Regions from separate parts of the Streptomyces sp. V1I1 genome, predicted to be linked through region 4. Evidence: riboswitches for the same ligand, from Rfam matches in the RefSeq annotation. Region 4 holds a riboswitch; each other region holds the start of a gene.

Region 1 (5,072 bases), 5.2 Mb from region 4:
GCCGCCGTACGCCGCGCGAGGCGGGTGAACTTGCGCGGGTTGCCGATCGATTCGAGGTACAGCAGGACGACATCGGTGTCCGGGTCCTCGTACCAGTACTGCAGAAAGTCATTGCCGGACACGTCCGCGCGGTTGCCCGAGGAGATGAAGGAGGACAGGCCCGCGCCGCGCCGGTGCAGGCCCGACAGCAGGGCGATGCCGATCGCGCCGGACTGGGTGAACAGGCCTATGCGGCCCGGCGCCGGCGACTCAGGCGCGAGGGAGGCGTTGAGGCGGACGGTGTCCGACGTGCTGATGATGCCGAAGGAGTTCGGGCCGATGATGCGCATGCCGTACGAGCGGGCCTGCCGCACCAGTTCGCGCTGGCGCTCCCGCCCGGCCGCGCCGCTCTCGGCATATCCGGCGGTGAGGACGACCAGACCCTGGACGCCGTGCTCGCCGCAGTCGGCGACCGCTTCCGGCACCCGTTCGGCGGGGACGGCAACGACAGCGAGGTCGACCGGCTCCCCGATCTCGCCCACGGAGCGGAAGGCGGGGACGCCGTCCACTTCCCGCTGCCCCTCGGGAAAGGCACGGTTCACCGCATACGTACGCCCGGTGTACCCGGCATCGAGGAGGTTGCGCAGCACGGTGCGGCCCACACCGCCCGGCGCGCGGCCGGTGCCGATGACGGCGACCGATCCGGGCGCGAGGAGGCGCTGCACGGAGCGGGCCTCCGCGCGCTGCTCGCGTCCGCGCTGCACGGCGAGGGACTCTGCGGTCGGCTCCAGGTCGAGGGTCAGATGGACGGAGCCGTCCTCGAAGCTGCGCTTCTGGGTGTAGCCGGCATCCCGGAACACCTTGATCATTTTGTTGTTGGCCGGCAGCACCTCGGCGGCGAAGCGCCGGATCCCGCGCTCGCGGGCGACCGCCGCGATGTGTTCGAGCAGCGCGGACGCGACCCCGCGCCCCTGGTGGGCGTCCTGCACGAGGAAGGCGACCTCGGCCTCGTCGGCAGGGGCACTCGCGGGGCGGCCCTGCGCGTTGATCCGGTCGTAGCGGACAGTCGCGATGAATTCGCCGCCTACCGTGACCGCGAGACCCACCCGGTCCACGTAGTCGTGGTGGGTGAAGCGGTGGACGTCCTTGGCGGACAGCCGTGGATAGGGCGCGAAGAAGCGGTAGTACTTCGACTCGTCCGAGACCTGTTCGTAGAAGCTGACCAGGCGCTCGGCATCCTCGGTGGTGATGGGCCTGATGCGTGCGGTGCCGCCGTCGCGCAGCACCACGTCTGCTTCCCAGTGATCGGGGTAGGCGTGGTCCGGCTCGGTCTGCATGCCGAAAGCGTAAGGCTCACCCACCAGTAGCGGCGGCCGTTGGCCGCGGGCAGTCTGAGGAGATCCGATCGGCGGCCGCTCCCGGGCCGAAGGCCGGTGCGAGCACGCCGCAACGCATGAGAGACTGGTCTAGACAACCGCTAAGACTTGAAGGGCAACACCATGGCTGAGCGCCGCGTCAATGTCGGCTGGGCCGAGGGCCTTCACGCCCGCCCCGCTTCCATCTTCGTCCGTGCCGCCACGGCCGCCGGCGTCCCGTTGACGATCGCCAAGGCTGACGGCAACCCGGTCAATGCCGCCTCCATGCTCGCGGTGCTCGGCCTGGGCGCTCATGGCGGCGAGGAGATCGTGCTCGCTTCCGACGCGGACGGCGCCGACGCCGCCCTGGACCGTCTGGCCAAGCTGGTCGCCGAGGGGCTCGAAGAGCTTCCCGAGACCGTCTGAACCTGCCAGTCGAATTGCTCGACGACGGAGCCACGGCATCCCGAATTCGGGAGACCGTGGCTCCACTTTTTCGCGGTCCGGGCACCATGAATTCGGGCAGCATAAAAGCCGCCCCGCGAATATCTTCTCTTTGTATACGGTGCGGCTGTTAATTGCGGGCGCTCGCGGTGTTTACGGCATGTTGCGAAGTCCTCACCCGCTCGGGACGGCGCAGCCGGTGCGCGGCCGTGGCCCGCTCCGCGTGCAGGGCGGTCAGCGCCCGCGCCCGTTCCACATCGCCGCGCGCCACGGCGTCCACGATCGCGCCGTGCTCGGCCCAGGACTCGATGGGCTTGGCGGGCTGGTCGACGGCGTACATCCAGGTGATCTTGTGCCGCAGCTGGGTGAGCAGGGCGGTCAGGCCGGGGCTGCCGGAGGCCTGGGCGAGCGTCTCGTGGAACCAGCCGCCCAGCGAGCGCAGATCCTCGCCCTGGCCGCGGCGGGCCCGCTCCTGCCCCAGTCTGACCAGACCGCGCAGGACTTTGAGGTGGGCTTCCGTACGGCGCTGGGCGGCCCGAGCAGCGCCCAGCGGCTCCAGCAGCATCCGGACCTCCAGCAGGTCGGCCGCCTCCTGCTCGGTGGGCTCGGCTACGCAGGCGCCGGCGTGGCGGCGGGTGGTGACGAAGCCCTCGGACTCCAGCGTGCGCAGGGCCTCGCGCACGGGGACCCGGGAGACGCCGTAGCGGCGCGCCAGCTGCTCCTCAGTGAGCCGGCTGCCGCGCTCGAATACACCGGAGACGATGTCGTCGCGGATCGCCGTGCATACCGAGTGCGCGGGAATGCGCATGACCGAACCTCCGCTTTAATCCGCGCGAAACGCAGCCGATTGACGCCTGTTCGGTGACTCTATTGCAGTGAGCCGGATTTTCCGATGGCACCTGGAAATTCATGGATATCTTTTGGCCAGAGGACCGAACGCCGAAGGCCCCGGCGGCGGCCGGGGCCTTCGTCCGCTCGGGTGTCGCTCAGACGCCGACGCCGTGCGCGCGCAGGTACGCGACCGGGTTGATGTCGGAGCCGTACTCCGCGCTGGTGCGGGCCTCGAAGTGGAGGTGCGCCCCAGTGTGGTGTTGCCGGTCGCTCCGGAGAGGCCGATCCGCTGGCCAGGGGTGACGCTCTGACCCACCGAGACGCTGATCGACGAGAGATGGCCGTACTGCGTGTACGAGCCGTCGTTCATCTTGATCACGACGTTGTTGCCGTATGCGCCGCCCCAGCCGGCCTCGACGACGGTGCCGGAGCCGACCGCGTGCACGGTGGTACCGGACGCCGCGTGGAAGTCGATGCCTGTGTGGCTGCCGGAAGACCAGATGGCGCCGCCGGTCTTGTAGCCGGTGGAGACGTACGAGCCGGAGATCGGCGAGACGAAGGAGTTGAGGCGCTTGCGCTCGGCCTCGCGGGCGGCGCGCTCCTTGGCCTCGCGGGCAGCCTTGGCGCGGGCCTCGGCCTTGCGCTTGGCCTCAGCCTCGGCCTTCGCCTTGGCGGCGGCCTCGGCGGCCTCCTGCTTCTGGGCGGCGGCCTGGTCGGCGATCTGGTCGGCGAGCGAGTCGGCGGCCACGATCTGAGTCAGGCCGGTGTCCTCGACCGCGGTGGCACCGGGCTCGGCGGCGAGCGCCGGGGAAGCGAGGGTTCCGATGACGCCGGTGGTGGCAAGGGCCGCGACGCCCGCCATGCTCGCGCTCTTGCGCGTCAGGCGGCTCGGGGCACGGTGCTTCCCGGTGGCACGGGTGAACGCCATGTAGTGGCTGATCCTTTCCTTCCTTCTCGCCTACCGGGTTAGCTGACGGGTTCGGAGCAGGAAGGTCTCCTACGGGCCCCTCCGCACGGGTGCGAAGGCGTCCGATTCACCCCAGGGACTGAGTGGGTCCCCGGCTCCCCAGGCTCGCGCCTGACGGGGACTCGGCGATGACTGTCCGATGCCGCGGGTGCGGCGGGCAACTGGCGGACAGCCGGACCGACGCTAGGCGGGGCATCTTTCATTCACCAAACAGACAGGCCCTTTTGTAGTGCATGCCACAGGGCAGACAGGCAGCCTCTCCAACAAACCGGGCATAAGACAGAACCCCGGCGTCGCTTTGGAGGCCGGGGTTCCGCTTGTCTGTTTTAAGTTGCTTGCCAGGTATGACCGATCGTCTTGCGGTCAATCAGCCCGTGACAACGGTCACTTCACCGATGCCCAGTGCCCTGACCGGCTCCTCGATCTGCGAGGGGTCGCCGACGAGCACCGTGACAAGCCGGTCCACGGGGAAGGCGTTGACGGCCGCGGCCGTCGCCTCCACGGTGCCGGTCTCGGCCAGCCTTACGTACAACTGCGCCTGGTAGTCGTCCGGGAGGGACTGCTCGACCTGATCGGCTAGCGTGCCCGCGACGGACGCCGCCGTCTCGAACTTCAGCGGGGCGACGCCCACCAGGTTCTGCACGGCGACATCCCGCTCGGCGTCGGTGAGCCCCTCGGCCGCCAGCGTACGCAGCACCTTCCAGAGGTCCTCCAGCGCCGGTCCGGTGTTGGGGGTGTCCACCGAGCCGCTGATGGCGAGCATCGCGGCGCCCGACCCGTCGGGGGCGGACCGCAGCACCTGGCCGAAGGCCCGTACGCCGTAGGTGTAGCCCTTCTCCTCGCGCAGCACGCGGTCCAGACGGGAGGTGAGGGTGCCGCCCAGGCAGTACGCGCCGAGCACCTGCGCGGGCCAGACGCGGTCGTGCCGGTCCGCCCCGATGCGGCCGATCAGCAGCTGCGTCTGCACGGCGCCCGGCCGGTCCACGATGACCACGCGGCCCGTGTCGTCGGCCGTGATCGGCGGTACGGGACGGGGCGTGGCACTGTCGCCCTTCCAGGTGCCGAGGGTGTCCGCCAGCACGGCGTCCAGGTCCACCCCGGTGAGGTCGCCGACGATCACCGCGGTGGCCGTGGCGGGCCGCACATGCGCCTCGTAGAAGCCCCGCACGGCCGCGGAGTCGATCCGGGCCACGGTCTCCTCCGTGCCCTGACGGGGGCGCGACATGCGCAGGGAGGCCGGAAAGAGCTGCTTGGAGAGCTCCTTGGCGGCACGGCGGCCCGGATTGGCCGTCTCGTGCGGGATCTCGTCGAGACGGTTGCGTACGAGCCGCTCCACCTCGCTGTCCGCGAAGGCGGGTGCGCGCAGCGCCTCGGCGAGCAGGCCGAGCGCCTTGGGCAGCCGGGAGACCGGGACCTCCAGGGAGACGCGGACGCCGGGGTGGTCGGCGTGCGAGTCGAGCGTCGCTCCGCAGCGCTCCAGCTCGGCCGCGAACTCC
Region 2 (5,072 bases), 2.9 Mb from region 4:
TGGCTGACCGCCGCCGAGCCGCGCGCGCTCTCCTCGATGCGGGCGCGCACGATGGCCCGCGACGTCGCCCGGCGTGCGCACGGACCGGCCGCCGCACACGCGGTGTCGGAGTACCAGCGGTTCGCGACGTCCCTGGCCTTTCTGCGCCACCGGGCCCACCGCGGCGCGGCGGGCCCGGACTTCGCGGAGCGCGAGCAGGAGCTGCTGCACCACCTGTGGCAGCGCAAGGACGTCGCCGGTCCCGCGCTGACGTACGCGGCACGGGCGACGGGCCGGGTGTGGACGCCGCCGCCGTACCGCGACTACGGCGGCTACAACCCGTACCGCGGCTAGCTCGCCGACGCCGCGGTCAGCTCGGCCAGCTCGTCGGCCGTCAGCTCCAGCTCGGCGACCGCGGTCAGCGCGGGCAGCTGCTCGACCGTGCGGGCCGAGGCGATCGGCGCGACGACTGTCGGCTGCGCGGCCAGCCAGGCGAGCGCGACGGTCGCGACCTGCGCGCCACGGGCCCGGGCGACCTTGTCGAGCGCGGCGAGGACCGCCAAACCCCGCCCGGTCTCCAGATGCTTGCCGGCGCCCGCGGCCCGTGCGCTGTCCACCGGCACACCCGGCCGGTACTTGCCGGTGAGGAAGCCGGAGGCGAGCGCGGAGTAGGGGACGGCGGCGAGCCCGGCACGGGCGGCGGTGTCCCGCAGCCCGCCTTCGTACGTGTCGCGGGAGACGAGGTTGTAGTGCGGTTGCAGCGCGACATAACGGGCGAGCCCCTCGCGCTCCGAGAAGTCCAGGGACGCCTGGAGCCGCTCGGCGCTGAGGTTGGAGGCGGCGATGGCACGGACCTTGCCGTCCTGCACCAGCTGGTCGAGGGCGGTGATGATCTCCTCGACGGGGACCCTCGGGTCGTCGAAGTGCGTGTAGTACAGGTCGATGTAGTCGGTACGCAGCCGCTTCAGGGATTCCTCGGCCGCGGCCCTGATGGTAGTGGCGGAGAGCCCCCGGTACTGAGGGTGCGCGCCGACCTTGGTCGCGACGACGACGTCGGAACGGTTGCCGCGCGCGGCGAGCCAGTTGCCGATGACGGTCTCGGACTCGCCGCCCTCGTGGCCCGGCGCCCAGGAGGAGTACGCGTCGGCAGTGTCGACGAAGTTGCCGCCGACGGCGGCGTACGCGTCGAGCACGGCGAAGGACTGCGCCTGGTCGGCGGTCCAGCCGAAGACATTGCCGCCGAGGGCGAGCGGGGAGACGGCGATGTCGGACGAACCGAGGGTCCGAAGAGAAGTCATGGGTTGATCAACGACCGTGGTGGCGCGCGCTATTCCGGTCCACGCGCTCTTCCGGTCCACGCGCTCTTCCGGTCCACGCGCTCTTCCGGTCCACGCGCTCTTCCGGTCCACGCGCTCTTCCGGTCTACGCGCTCTTCCGGTCTACGGTCTACGCGCTGTACCGGCAGCTCTGGCGTCGGGGGGTGTGCGCCAGAGCTGCCGGGGACTGTGGCGCACGATCAGATGCTGAGACCCTTGCCACGCAGCCATGCCATCGGGTCGAGCCCCGACCCGCCCGGCGTGTGGACCTCCAGGTGCAGGTGCGGGCCCGTCACATTGCCCGTCGCGCCGACGCGGCCGATCGTCTCGCCCGTCGTCACCTTCTGGCCGGCGCTGACCGAGATCGAGGACTGGTGGGCGTACCAGACCTCCGTGCCGTCTTCGAGCTCCAGCACCGTGCGGTAGCCGTAAGAGCCGGACCAGCCCGCCGACTTGACGGTGCCGCTGTGCACCGCCTTGATCGGCGTGCCCGTCGGAGCCGCGAAGTCCAGGCCGGTGTGGTAGCCCGAGGACCACATGGAGCCGGACTCGCCGAACGTGGAGGTGATCGTGTACGAGGAGGTGGGCAGGGCGTAGCTTTTCGCGAGCTGGGCCAGCCGCTCGGCCTCCGCCTTGGCCGCCGCGGCCTTCTCGGCCGCGAGCTTCTCGGCCTCGGCCTTGGCCTCCGCCGCGGTCTGCTGCTTCGCGGCCTCCGCCGCGGCCTTCTCGGCCGCGAGCTTCTCCGCGGCCGCCTTCGCCTCGGCGTCCGCCTCCGCCTGCTGCTGCTCGGCCTGCTGGAGAATGCGGGCGCGCAGCGCCTCACCGGCGCCGGCCGCCCTGTCGACTCCGGCCTCGGTGCCGGAGTCCGTGGCGAGGCTCATCGCCGTGAGCGGGGCCGCGTTCACGTTCCCCGCGTCGGCGTCCGACGCGTCGTCGGACATCAGGGAGCCCACGCCCGGCAGGGACTTGGCGTCGGGCAGGTTGTCCGCGATCGAGTCGGGGAGCGATATGGAGACCGGCGGCTTCGCCTGCGCGGTGGCCATGCCGCCCGCGCCTACCGCGGCGATCACGCCGACGCCGAGCACCGTGGAGCTGCGGGCGAGCCCGCCGCGCTGCTTCATGACGCGGTGCCGGCCGCGCACCGGACGGACGGAGTCCTCGGTGGGGTTCCATTCCTCCCATGCCCGCTCCGCCGGTTCGTCGCCGAAGAATTCAGTTTCCAGGGTTCCGAAGGGTGCTTCGGGGGCAGGCTTGTTGGACGCCACGGAGGCGTGCTCCTTTCCTTCCTTCTCGCCTACCGGGTTAGCTGACGGGTTCGGAGCAGGAAGGTCTCCTACGAGCGCCTCGACCGCGGAAAGAGCGGCAAAAGGTGCCCGATTCACCCCAATTGGTGGTTCCCCGGTTCCCTTGCGGGATTCGGCGCGTGCGCACGGTGCCGTCTCTAGCGACGACTGGGACGACCGCGCTGCGTTATCGAACGTTAATAGACTCCGGGGTCGTATTCCAAGCTGTTCCGACTGATCATTAACGACTTTGACAGGGACTTACCAGGACACAAACGGCCGGAGTCGGGCGACTTGATCTACTCTCGGACCAGGACCTTCATCTGACAGTGCTTCAAATGTTATGCGGAGGGGTGTGCTTCGACTACGCACGGTGCCGGGTCCTGCGTCGGACGCGTCGGGCACGTGGCCGCGTCCTGCGTCGGGCCCATCGCCGCGCGATGGGCCTTCACTTGCTCCGGCGCTCCGAACCTGCAAGGGCTCTGACCACCGGCACGATCCTGCGGCGGTCCGGCTGCCCCTCGGTGGGGCGGCTGACCGCCAGCAGCGCCATGTCGTCCGTGGCCCCACCGCGCGTATGCCGTCGTACGTCGTCGACGAGCACGTCCAGCAGCTCCTCGGGCCCTGGAAAGAGCCGGCCCGCAAGCCGCTCGCCGGGGTCGTAGAAGACGCCGCTCGCGTCGCGCGCCTCGGAGAGACCGTCCGTGTAGAGGAGCAACGTGGCCCCGGGGGGCAGCGGATGCGCATCCGACCGGTCCGGCCACGCCCCCAGTTCGCCCATTCCGAGCGGCAGCGCGGCCTGGGTCGGCTCCAGGATGTCCACGTCCCCGTCGGCGTACAGCACCAGCGGTTCCGGATGGCCCCGGTTCACTACCCGCAAGACGCCCTCGCCGTGCGGGATCTCGGCGAGCACGGCGGTGGTGAACCCCTCGACCGCGTCCAGTTCGTCCCGCCGCGTGCCCTCACGCGCCAGCGCCCGCTCAAGACGCGCGGCGACCCCTTCGAGCGAACCCTCCTGCTCGGCAGCCTCCCGGAACGCCCCGAGGATCACGGCCACCGTTTCGACCGCCTCCAGCCCCTTGCCCCGTACGTCTCCGACCACCAGCCGCACCCCGAAGGGCGTGTCCTGTACGGCGAAGAGGTCGCCGCCGATGAAGGCGTCGGCCTGCGCCGCCTCGTACCGCGCGGCGATGTGCAGCCCGGCGATCCGGGCTGCGGGGGCGGGCAGCACGGCGCGCTGGGCGGCCTCGGCGATCACCCGGGCGGAGGCGAGGCGCTCACGGCTGAGTCTTACGAGGCGGTTGATGAGCAGGGCGAGCCCGGCGACGGTGAGCACGGTGAACAGCTCGGTGAACGACGTGACCTCGGACACGGTCTCGTTGTAGTAGCGCAGACCGAGCACGGACAGGGTCGCCGCGATGCCGGTCAGCAGGGTGGCGATCCAGGAGGAGAAGGGCGCGGCGATCAGCGGGGCGGCCGCGAAGAACGGCACGGCCGTGAATCTGGGCGGGGTGAAGTAGTCGAAGACAAGACCGCCGACGATCATCAGCGTGGGCAGCACACGGACGATACGAGGAGCGCTGTAGCCGCCGGCCTGCTGTCGGTGCCCCACCTGTGATCTCCTGCCCGTCCGCCTGGCTGCGGACGGTACCGCGCCCTTCCCAGGCTGGCCGTAGCCGCGCCGGGCGGCGACTCACCATCGGCCAACCGGGCGACGCGGGCGTGAGCGAGGAGACGACAAGTGAGGGGATACGGCAGTGGCCCGGCACTCTCATCGAGTGCCGGGCCACTGCCTTCAGTAGCGGGGACAGGATTTGAACCTGCGACCTCTGGGTTATGAGCCCAGCGAGCTACCGAGCTGCTCCACCCCGCGTCGGTGAACACAACCTTACGCCATCCGGAGCAAGATCAACTCCATTTTATGAGACGCCTGCTCTGAAGCCGCTCCCGAGCCGCTCCGGAGCGGCTCGGGAGCCCCTCCAGAGGGATGTGTCGCCCAGCTGGGCAGCGGCCTGGGCGCGCTGTTTCAGCGGCGGCGCAGGCGGAGTGCGGTGAGCGCGCCGCCGGTCGCGATCAGGACCGCGGCGGTGATCGCCGCGTACCAGGTGGAGCTGGACGCTCCGGTACTGGCGATGGCCCCGGTGGTGGTGACGGCGTCGTTCGCGGCGGCCGCCGCCGAGGTAGTGGCGGAGGCGGGCGGGGTCCCGGACGGCTCGCGCCGTCCGTCTCGCCGACCAGTCACGGCTGGAAGTCCACCGGCTTGTCCGCGGAGTTCTTCACCGTGAAGGAGAAGGTCTCGCTCGCGCCGCCGCGGGTCAGCGGCCCGCCCGGCGCCGGGGCGCCCAGCTCTATGGTGAGCGGCTTGCCGGAGCCCACCGGGGTGGCGTAGGCGGCGGCGGTGAGCGGGACAGGGTGGCGGTGGCGGTGGCGGTGGCGGTGATCGCGGCTGCGGCGGCAAGGCGAGCGGACCTGGTGGACTCCCCCCAAGGAATCG
Region 3 (5,072 bases), 6.1 Mb from region 4:
GCTCGACGAGAACGCTGGGCCCGACCGGCTGAGGCTGACCGCCGAGGGTCTGGCCTACTCCGACGCCGTGGGCCCGGAGCTCTTCTCCCCCGCCGTGCGCGCCGACATGGCCGCGTACGAACTCAAGTGAGGCTGAGCCGTGGACCTGACGATCCTCTACCGGGGCCCGCTGGCCTCCTGCGACTACGACTGCCCGTACTGCCCCTTCGCCAAGCGGCACGACAGCTCCGAGCAACTGCGTGCCGACCGCTCCGCGCTCGAACGCTTCGCCGCCTGGGCGTCCGAGCAGACGGACGACCAGCTGTCGATTCTGTTCACGCCGTGGGGCGAGGGTCTGGTCCGCTCCTGGTACCGCCGCACCCTCACCGAGCTTTCCCGGCTGCCGCACATCCGCCGGGTCGCCATCCAGACGAACCTCAGCTGCCGCACCGGCTGGGTCGCGGACGCCGATCTCGACGCCCTCGCGCTCTGGTGCACGTACCACCCGGGCCAGACTCCGTACGACCGCTTCCTCGGCAAGTGCCGTGACCTGTCCGGGCGCGGGGTCCGGTTCAGCGTCGGGGTCGTCGGCTTCCCCGGGCATTTGGCCCAGGCCCGCCGCCTGCGCGCCGATCTGCCCTCGCCCGTCTACCTCTGGGTGAACGCGGCCGAGGGACGCAGCTACACCGACGCCGAGGCCGCCGAGTGGACGGACATCGACCCGTTCTTCCCGTACAGCCGCGATCCGCACCGCTCGGCAGGGCTCCCGTGCCGGACGGGCGAATCGGTGATCTCGGTAGACGGTGACGGCACGGTGCGGCGCTGCCACTTCGTGCGGGACGAGCTGGGCAATCTCTACGACGGCTCCTACCGGCGGGCGCTGCGCCCGCGCGGCTGTCCGTCGGCCGTCTGCGACTGCCATATCGGCTATGTCCATCTGGAGGCGCTGCCGCTGTACGACGTGTTCGCGGGCGGTGTCCTGGAGCGGATCCCGGCCGTGCCCGCCGCTACTCAGCCGTCGTGCGGAGCGGGAAAGCCGATCCCCGTCAGCCTCACAGCACCTCGGCGCGCAGCCGGTGCATAGCGGCCGTGCCGCGGTCGGGGTCGCGGGCGCCGCGCACCCCGCCCCGCTGCCGTCACAGGGGCAGCAGGTTCGGGCGCTTGGCCTCGACGTGGTCGCCGGAGCTCTCGCCGCGCAGCCGTCGGCCGATCCACGGCACCAGGTGCTCGCGCGCCCAGTGGATGTCGTCACGGCGCACTTCGAGCGGGCCGCGCGGCGGCTGGGGCGGCCACGGCTGGTCGGGGTCGGCGGGCACATCGAGTCCGAGTACCTGGGCGGCGCGCAGCGCGACCCGGGTGTGTCCCTCGGGCGACAGATGCAGCCGGTCGGTGTCCCAGGCCCGCCTGTCCTGGACCGACTTGAGCGACCAGAGGTCGAGCACGGGGCAGTCGTAGCGGTCGGCAATGGCCCGTACATGCGCGGTGTACGTGGCGATCTTGCCGCGCAGATGGCGCAGCACCGGCACCCCGCGCGTGTCGAATCCGGTGGTCACCATGACCGTGCCGATCGCGCTCGTGAGGTCGGCGACGGCGCGCTCGAAGCGCTCGGCCACGTCGTCGGGGTCGGTGCCAGGCCGGATGATGTCGTTGCCGCCGGCGCAGAACGTCACCAGATCCGGGGCGAGTTCCTTCGCCCTCGGCACCTGCTCCTCGACGATCTGGTCGAGGAGACGCCCGCGTACGGCGAGGTTCGCGTACCTGAAGGTGTGCTCCGGCGTCCGGTCGTCGAGCAGGACCGCGAACCGGTCCGCCCAGCCGACGTACATCCCGGTCGGACCCGGGTCTCCGACGCCTTCGGTGAAGCTGTCACCGATAGCCGCGTACGACCCGAATGCACCCTTTTTCCCTGTTCTCGAATCGTCTGCCACGAGGCCACATCTTTCCCTTACGGATGTGACCTACGCGACCGTAAGGAAGGGTTGACGAGGGGTGATCTTTGCCACCGGTCAAGTTTCGTCCAACCCGGAATACGCCGACTCCCCCGCGCCGCCGGACGGGGGGAGTCGAGAACGGTGTGCTGTCTGTGCCTCAGATGGAGACGCCGTACTGGCGCAGGTACGCCAGCGGGTCGACGTCCGAGCCGTAGCTCGGGCCGGTGCGGATCTCGAAGTGCAGGTGCGGGCCGCTGGAGTTGCCGGTGGAACCGGAGAGGCCGATCTGCTGGCCGCCGCTCACGCTCTGGCCGGCGGATACGGCGAGCGAGGAGAGGTGGGCGTACTGCGAGTAGGTGCCGTCGCTGTGCTGGATGACGACCTCGTTGCCGTACGCGCCGCCCCAGCCGGCGGAGACGACGGTGCCCGCGCCGACGGCCTTGACGGTGGTGCCGGAAGAGGCCGCGAAGTCGACACCGGTGTGGTAGCCGCTGGACCACATGGCGCCGGTCATGCGGTAGGGGGTGGTGACGTTCGCGCCGTCGACGGGGGCGGTGAAGCCGGAGCTGCTGATCTGCGAGGCGCTCGCGGAGTCGCCGGAGGAGGACTGCGCGGAGGAGTCCGAGCCGGAGTCGGAGGAGCCCTTGGACTTCGACTTGGCCTTCGACTCGGCCTTCGACTCGGCCTTGGACTCGGACCGGTCCTGGCTCTCCTGGCGCGGCTGCGCCTTCTCCGGAGCCTTCGCCTTCGACTTCGCGCCGAGGGTCAGCTTGAGGCCCGGGTGGATCAGCGACGGGTTGTCGCCGACCTGCTCACGGTTGTCCTCGTACAGCTTCTTCCAGCCGCCGCGCACATCGTGCTCCTTGGCGATCTTGGCCAGGTAGTCACCGGAGACGACGGAGTACGTGGTGGGGACGGCGGCCGGCTTGGCTGCCGCCGGGGCCGCGGCGGCGGTCACTGCCGTAGCGGGCGCCACGGCGGGAGCGGCCTTGCCCGCCGCGTGGGCGCCGGTGGCACCCATCAGCGGAAGCGCGATGGCGGCGCCACCCGTGCCGGCGGCGACGAAGCCGCGCGTGATCGGGCTGGTCTTGGGACGGCGGTGCTTACCCTTTGCGGGCATGGCGCATTCCTCTCCGGCGCCTACGAGGTGAGCTGTCGGGTTCGGGCTGGAGATGCCCGGCCGCGCAAATGCGCGACTTAACCCCGAGCCGTCCGGAACTCCGGAATGGCGAACTACCTGGGTCCCCCGCTCCTGCCACGCGTGGGTGGATTTTTCGAATTCCGGTCGGCGGCAGGATTAGGCGGTCCGTCCGGATTGACGGGAACGTAAGCGAGACGGACGGGCGGGTACAAGCCATCACTTTCCCGGGCCAATGATCCGTGCGATATCGCCGCAGAATTCCGGTTACGCTCCGTAAAATGTGGATCTCGACCGGATCTCAACTACCCTTCCGGCAACGGAGTTCGGCTCCGACGGACCACCACACACCGTCACGGATATGATCCTGCTCACGGGCCGGACCCCATCTCCCCTGTATACGGGGCACGTTATGCCGAACGGGCCAATTCGGACAGAAGCGTCATTTAATGACGATCGACCGATCACTCTCACTTGCCCCCTATTCCTGCCAGCATCGCAGGAATTCTTCCGCGAACCGCCACCCCCGCTCGGCGACTAGCCCCCCTCCTCTACCGCAAAACTGGACAAAATGCCGTCGTCGACGATCGACGGGGTCTCCGAAGGGTGGAGCCGGTCCGCGGAGGCCACGGGGGCGTCGTAGCGAAGGACGCCGCGATCGCGCCGAACCGGAGGTGCCCGCGGCGCGCGGGATGAGTGCAGGACGAAGATCCTGAATTCGGTGTCGCCGAAGGCGAAAATCGGTTCCTCGAAATCCGCGGCAGGCTTGAGCCGGAGCAGTCGCCGAAATTCGTTGCAGCGGGCTACGGAGGTAAGCCGCGCCCCGGCGAGTCGAATCAGCGGCGGCGCAGCCGGATCACGGTGGCGTCCATGTCGCCCTTGAGCCCGGGGTGCAATCCGTGGTGCAGGAGTACGGCCCCCCGGTGTACGGCGCCGGTGTCCAGGCACTCGTAGGCGGCTGCCGGGTCGAGGCCGCGCAGCCTGAGCCTGGGCGGCTGCTCGCCGTAGTGCTGTGCCTGGAGCCAGGCGAGGACAACGCTCTCGTCGCCGCGTACGTACTGCACGGCGCTCAGCCCGCCCTCGGGCGCCCGCAGCCGATGCAGCTCGCCGTGCTGCACCAGCGGCCTGATCTTCTTGTACAGGTCCACCCAGCCGCGTGCCTCGGCGAGTTCCTCATCGGTCCACTCGGTGAGGTCGCCGCCGACCCCGAGAACACCGGCCATCGCGCTGACGAAGCGGAAGCGGAGCGTGCTGAACCGGCCGTTGAGCTGGACGTTGGGGCTGTCGGTGACCCAGGCCGCCATGACCCGAGCCGGGTGCAGCTGGGTGAAGCCCTGCTGGATGGCGAGGCGGTCCAGCGGATCGGTGTTGTCGGAGGTCCACACCTGGTCGGTGCGGGAGAGGATGCCGAGGTCGATCCGGCCGCCGCCGCCCGAGCACGACTCGAAGGCGACGGACGGATGCGCGGCCCGCAGCCGGTCAAGGAGTGCGTACAGCGCGTGCACATGCTCGACCCACAGCTTCTGCGGGTACTCCTCGCCGGGCCAGCCGGCGTCCGTGAAGCAGCGGTTGAAGTCCCACTTCACATAGTCGATGGGCGCGCTGCTGAGCAGCGTGTCCAACTGCTCCCAGAGATAGGCCTGTACGTCCTCGCGCGCGAGGTTCAGCACGAGCTGGTTGCGGAATTCGGTCCTGGCGCGGCCCGGGTGGTGCTGCACCCAGTCGGGGTGCGCGCGGTAGAGGTCGCTGTCTGCGTTGACCATCTCCGGCTCGACCCAGATGCCGAACTGCATTCCCAGCGCGTGCACTTCGTCGGCGAGCGGCCCCAGCCCCTTCGGGAAGCGCTCGGCGTTGGGCGTCCAGTCGCCGAGCCCGGCGCGGTCGCTGGTGCGCTGCCCGAACCACGCGTCGTCCACCACGAACAGCTCGACGCCCATGGCCGCGGCCCGCTGCGCGAGCGCCCGCTGCTGCTCCTCGGAGATGTCGAAACCGGTCGCTTCCCAGGAGTTGTAAAGGACGGGCCG
Region 4 (5,072 bases):
CAGAGGCCTCAGCTATACCTGCGCGAGGAGAGGTACGTCATGAACCGCCCTGCCCGCCCTGCCGCCCGCTACGTCCTGCCCCAGTTCACCGAGCGCACCATCGGCGGATCCCGCACCCTTGATCCGTACTCCAAGCTGCTCGACGAGCGGATCATCTTCCTCGGCACCGTCGTCGACGACACCGCCGCCAACGATGTGATCGCGCAGTTCCTGCACCTCGAGTACGCCGCCCCGGACCGGGACATCTCCCTCTACATCAACTCCCCCGGCGGCTCACTGAGCGCCATGTCCGCCATCTACGACACGATGCAGGTGGTCACCTGCGACGTGGAGACGACCTGTCTGGGGCAGGCCGCATCGACCGCCGCCCTGCTGCTCGCCGCCGGCGCCCCCGGCAAGCGGATGGCACTGCCCGGTGCCCGGATCGTCGTCCAGCAGCCCGCGTTCGACGAGCCGTTGCAGGGCCAGCCGTCCGATCTGGAGATCCAGGCACAGGAGTTGCTGCGGCTGCGCGCCCAACTCGCCGGGATGCTCGTACGCCACACCGGCCAGAGTCCGGAGCGGATCGCCGCCGACCTGGAGCGCGACAAGATCTTCGAAGCGCAGGACGCCAAGGCCTACGGATTGGTGGACCACGTGATCAAGAACCGCAAGGCGTCGCTCTCCGCCCCCGGTTCCAGGTGAGCGCCCGATGCCGCTACCCGAACTGCCGCCGCTGCCGGCGCTGACCCGCGCCGAGTGCGAGTTCATCGACAGCTATCTCGAAGTCCTCGATCTGCTGGGACGGATCAATCCGGCCCGCTCAACGCACACCTATGGAGCGCTGCGTGCGGCACAGGCGTTGGTCGGCCGGGCCACCGCACTCAAGGACGCCCTGACGCTGATGCATATGCGCGGCGAGAGCGAGGTCCATACGTCGGCCCTCGCCGAGGCGCTCAGGGTTCTCGACGGCGAACGCAGGGCTCGCCGGGTGACGATGCCGCCCGCGTCCATGAGTTGACGAATCCTCCGCTTCCGTCAACGGCCATTGGGGTACCTGCAGTCGTCCCCCATTCGGTGTAGTTGCGGTCTCCTGAACTACTACGGAGAACTTGCGCACCACGACTACCGATCTGGCGGAATGGGCTGTTCCGCTGCTGGTGCGGGAGTCCTCAGGTGTCCGTAGCCGGGCCCCAAATCAACTCTGTCCACCCGAACAGATCAGTGGTGTCGAAGTTCACATACCGCCGTTTCGACTCGGAAATCCGGCGTGGTGTGGGTCAAGATCCCTGGGACGACAAGCCCCCGCCATCCCTGGCGGGGCGGTCCGGGCGGACGCCGAGTCCTGCCGCCGCTCCGGATGTCTGGTCGACAGAAGTGCACCGGCAGGAGTGGAGGACCCAAGCAGTACGGGACATCCGGACAGTCCGGTCGTCCCTTGGGGTGAAGCCGCATTCCGCGGCCGGGCATCTTCGTCCGTCCGAACCCGACAGGTCATCCTTCACAGGCGGCTGACGAAGGGTTGCGCATGACTGCGCAGATTCACGTCCCGTTTTTGCTGACCCGGGCAGGCGCCGTATCGGCCCTGACCCTCGCCGCCGTCGGCGGCTCAGTGCTGGTGCCGGGCGCCGCTTCCGAGGCACTCGCGGCTACGGCCCACGCCAACAAGGCACTTCAGGTTGCCTCTTCCAAGAAGGGAGCGCCGTACAAGTACGGCGCGTCGGGTCCATCCCGGTTCGACTGCTCGGGGCTGACGCTCTATTCGTACAAGAAGGCGGGCAAGAAGCTCCCACGGACCGCCCAGCAGCAGTTCAACAAGACCCGCCATGTCTCGGCGTCCTCGCGCCAGCGAGGGGATCTGGTCTTCTTCCACTCCGGCAGCAGCGTCTACCACGTGGGGATCTACGCCGGCAGCGGCAAGATCTGGCACTCGCCCAAGACGGGCTCCTGGGTGAAGCTCGAGAAGATCTGGACCAAGCGCGTCTGGTACGGCCGGGTGCGCTGACGGCCCGGTGGCGCACCGGGCACGCTCCCGGTGCGCCACACCGCCTCAGTGCGCCAGCGGCTCGGCCAGCAGGGTCACGCCCAGCGCGGTGAGTGCCCCGCCGGTGACGCCTTCCACGGCGCGGGTGGTGCGCGGCCGCCGCAGCCACGTCCCGAGCCGGTCCACCAGCAGCGCCACCGCCGGGAACCAGAGCAGCGCCAGTACGACGACGATCGCGGCAAGCAGCAAGGTGCGCGGCAGCACCGGCGCACCGTCCGGCACGAACTGCGGGAGCAGGCTGAGGAAGAGGACCGGCGCCTTCGGATTGAGGACGTTGGTGAGGAAGCCCTGCCGCAGACTGCGTCCGACGCCGTCGGCCGCCTCGCCCTCCTGGTCCGGCCCGGCGGGCGCCGGACGCAGCGCACCGCGCACCGCCCGTACCCCCAGGTAGAGCACATAGGCGCCGCCCACGATCTGCAGCGTGCGGAACAGCACCGGCACCGCGACCAGAACCGCCGCGAGCCCCGCCACCGCGAGCGCGGTGTGCACCAGCAGTCCCCCGGCGACGCCGACGGCGCAGGCCACGCCCGCGCGCCGGCAGGCGAGGGCGTTGCGTACGACGACCGTGAAATCCGCGCCCGGCATGGCGACCATGCCCGCGGCGACCCCGGTGAAGGCGACGAGTTGTGCGTCCATGGAAACCATCCTGGACCGGAGCAGGCCTTAGCGTGTACTTGCAATCTTCTAGGTCTGCCCAAAGCAATGCTTAAGGGGTGGCATGTACGACCCGACACGGCTGGCGGCGCTGGTGGCGGTCGCCGAGGCCGGTTCGATCACCCGGGCCGCAACCCGCCTGGGCTACACCGCACCCGCGCTCTCCCAGCAACTGGCCAAGCTGGAGCGCGAGGCGGGGGCGACTCTGCTGGTCCGCCACCACCGCGGGGCGCGGCTGACGGCCGCGGGCGAGCTGCTGGCGACACGGGCCCGCCGGGTGCTGGACGAGATGGAGCAGGCGCGGCACGAGCTGGCGCGGCTGGCAGGTCTGTCCGGGGGGCGGCTGCGGGTGGGCACCTTCACGACGGTCGGCATCCATCTGCTGCCGCCGGTGCTGAGCGCGTTTCGCCGTGCGCATCCGGATGTGGAGCTCACCGTCGCGGAGTACGAACCGCCGGCCGGGGTCCTGGCCGTGGCGGCCGGCGATGTGGATCTGGCGCTGACCCATGCGTACGAACCGGGCGAACCGGCGCCGCTGCCCGCGGGTGTGGTGCTGGATCCACTGCTGGTGGAGGAGTTGGTCCTGGTCACGGCGCCCGGCCATGCGCTCGCGGGCGGCTCGGGCCGGCTGCCGGTTGCCGGGCTGGCGGGCCAGCCGCTGATCAGCAGCGCTCCTTCGCATCCGTCGCGCAAGGGGGTCGAGGGGGCCTTGGCGCAGGCGGGGGCGAGCCCCGCCGTGGTCTGCGAGTCCCCGGGCTATGCGCTGGTGTGCGCGCTCGTCAGCGCGGGGCTCGGGGTGGCGGTGGTGCCGGAGATGGTCGCCGCGATGGCCGCGACGCCGCTCGGCGTACGGCAGTTGGAACCGGCGGCGTACCGGCGGACGATCTCGGTGGCACACCGCGGCGAGGAGTCGGGTCCGGCTGCCGAGTCACTGCGGGCTCTGCTGCGCGGCGCGTTCGGCCGCGCGGGAAACTGACCGCCGGGCCGTGATCAGCTCTGCACCGGTACGGTCCACGGCAGGACGATCCAGACGGTCTTGCCGCCCTCCGGGGTCGGGGTGACCAAGAGCTGTCCGCCGCACTCCGCGGTGAGGCTGCGGATGATGACCATGCCGCGGCCGTTGTCCTGGCGGACGGCGGCGGGCAGCCGCTGCGGCCAGCGGGGGTGGCTGTCGGTGACGCCGATGCGCAGCTCCTCGTCCCGCTCGAGACGCAGGTCCACGGTGAAGGTGGGCGACTGGCCGAAGGTGTGCTGGACGGCGTTGGTGGCGAGTTCGGAGACGATCAGCCGGACGGTGTCGACGGCTTCGGTCTCGACCGGCAGGCCCCATTCGGAGATGACATCGGTGGCGTATCTCCGGGCGGCGGAGACCGAGGCGGGGGCGCTCGGCAGAGTGACGGAGGCTTCCTGATGGTCTGCCATGGCGACGCTGTCCCTTTCCCACCGGGGCCGGGCTCCGACTCGTAGCGGATGAATGCGAGGACGGCCACGGATTGCGCTTCGCGCCAGAGTGCCACCTATCGTGCCGTCAGGGGCGGCGATCCACCAAGATGTGCATATATCTGTCGCTCAAAGCGGTGAACTCTGCTACGCGAGACCGTATTTGGGCGGCACACTCACCATTTGGGCACAGTCGGGAAGGAGCGGGAGATGCGGCACGGTCCCGCGGTGCGCCGTCGCAAACTCGGCGAGGAACTGCGGAGGCTGCGCCTGGACGCGGGCCTCACCAGCCGGGACGCAGGGCGGCTGGCGGGCTGGCACCAGTCGAAGGTGAGCCGGATCGAGACCGGCGCCAGCAGGGTCAAGGCAGCCGATGTGACCCTGCTGCTGGAAGTGTACGGCGTCGGTGATCCTCAACTGCGGTCGCTGCTCGAGAACTTGGCGGGCTGCGGCGGACGGCGCGGGCAGCGGCTGGTGGCATGCGTTCCGCGGGCTGATCCCGCCCGAGTACCGGGACTTCATCAGTCTGGAGGCCAATGCATGTGCGGCGCGCACGCTGGAGACCTCGGTGGTGCCGGGCCTGTTGCAGACGCCCGACTACGCACGTGCGGTGACCCGCGCGGCGCTGGAGGAGCTGCCTGTGGAGAGCGTCAACTCGCTGGTGGAGGTGCGGATCGCCCGTCAGTCGGTGCTGCGCGCGGAGAGGCCGCTGGAGCTGAGCGCGGTGCTCGACGAGGCGGCGCTGCGGCGCGAGGTGGGCGGCTGCCGAGTGATGCGCGAGCAACTGCGGCAGCTGGCGGAGACGGCACAACTGCCCCATGTGCGCCTCCAGCTACTGCCGTTCTCGGTCGGCGGCTACGTAGGACTCACCGGCCCTTTCGTTATCTTCTCCTTTATCTTCTCCTTTCCGAACATTTTCGATCTGGGCGTGGTTGTTCGCGACCACTTGACGAGT

What was found. Region 4 has a riboswitch for cyclic di-AMP ahead of QFZ67_RS33850 (C40 family peptidase). Riboswitches for the same ligand answer to the same signal wherever they lie in the genome.
Positions count from the first base shown of each region.
Region 1: linked by a shared signal. The riboswitch ahead of QFZ67_RS09520 (M23 family metallopeptidase) and the one ahead of QFZ67_RS33850 (C40 family peptidase) in region 4 are both predicted to bind cyclic di-AMP.
Region 2: linked by a shared signal. The riboswitch ahead of QFZ67_RS20565 (M23 family metallopeptidase) and the one ahead of QFZ67_RS33850 (C40 family peptidase) in region 4 are both predicted to bind cyclic di-AMP.
Region 3: linked by a shared signal. The riboswitch ahead of QFZ67_RS05400 (M23 family metallopeptidase) and the one ahead of QFZ67_RS33850 (C40 family peptidase) in region 4 are both predicted to bind cyclic di-AMP.

Region 1 is NZ_JAUSZH010000001.1:1,970,644-1,975,715, forward strand. It holds gene QFZ67_RS09505 (GNAT family N-acetyltransferase) at 1-1,316, opposite strand, end outside; gene QFZ67_RS09510 (HPr family phosphocarrier protein) at 1,479-1,760, shown strand; gene QFZ67_RS09515 (GntR family transcriptional regulator) at 1,909-2,586, opposite strand; partial or broken gene QFZ67_RS09520 (M23 family metallopeptidase) at 2,765-3,537, opposite strand; cyclic di-AMP (ydaO/yuaA leader) riboswitch at 3,550-3,714, opposite strand; gene QFZ67_RS09525 (M16 family metallopeptidase) at 3,944-5,072, opposite strand, start outside.
Region 2 is NZ_JAUSZH010000001.1:4,352,924-4,357,995, reverse strand. It holds gene QFZ67_RS20575 (PrsW family intramembrane metalloprotease) at 1-333, shown strand, start outside; gene QFZ67_RS20570 (aldo/keto reductase) at 330-1,277, opposite strand; gene QFZ67_RS20565 (M23 family metallopeptidase) at 1,496-2,560, opposite strand; cyclic di-AMP (ydaO/yuaA leader) riboswitch at 2,572-2,727, opposite strand; gene QFZ67_RS20560 (PP2C family protein-serine/threonine phosphatase) at 3,027-4,190, opposite strand; tRNA gene QFZ67_RS20555 (tRNA-Met) at 4,378-4,451, opposite strand; gene QFZ67_RS20550 (hypothetical protein) at 4,605-4,820, opposite strand; gene QFZ67_RS20545 (hypothetical protein) at 4,817-5,065, opposite strand.
Region 3 is NZ_JAUSZH010000001.1:1,080,337-1,085,408, forward strand. It holds gene QFZ67_RS05385 (STM4012 family radical SAM protein) at 1-130, shown strand, start outside; gene QFZ67_RS05390 (STM4011 family radical SAM protein) at 140-1,063, shown strand; gene QFZ67_RS05395 (SGNH/GDSL hydrolase family protein) at 1,116-1,907, opposite strand; gene QFZ67_RS05400 (M23 family metallopeptidase) at 2,068-3,030, opposite strand; cyclic di-AMP (ydaO/yuaA leader) riboswitch at 3,035-3,188, opposite strand; gene QFZ67_RS05405 (alpha-galactosidase) at 3,885-5,072, opposite strand, start outside.
Region 4 is NZ_JAUSZH010000001.1:7,212,603-7,217,674, reverse strand. It holds gene QFZ67_RS33860 (ATP-dependent Clp protease proteolytic subunit) at 40-684, shown strand; gene QFZ67_RS33855 (hypothetical protein) at 692-1,000, shown strand; cyclic di-AMP (ydaO/yuaA leader) riboswitch at 1,319-1,505, shown strand; gene QFZ67_RS33850 (C40 family peptidase) at 1,508-1,984, shown strand; gene QFZ67_RS33845 (LysE family translocator) at 2,030-2,659, opposite strand; gene QFZ67_RS33840 (LysR family transcriptional regulator) at 2,742-3,653, shown strand; gene QFZ67_RS33835 (ATP-binding protein) at 3,668-4,099, opposite strand; partial or broken gene QFZ67_RS33830 (helix-turn-helix domain-containing protein) at 4,328-5,072, shown strand, end outside.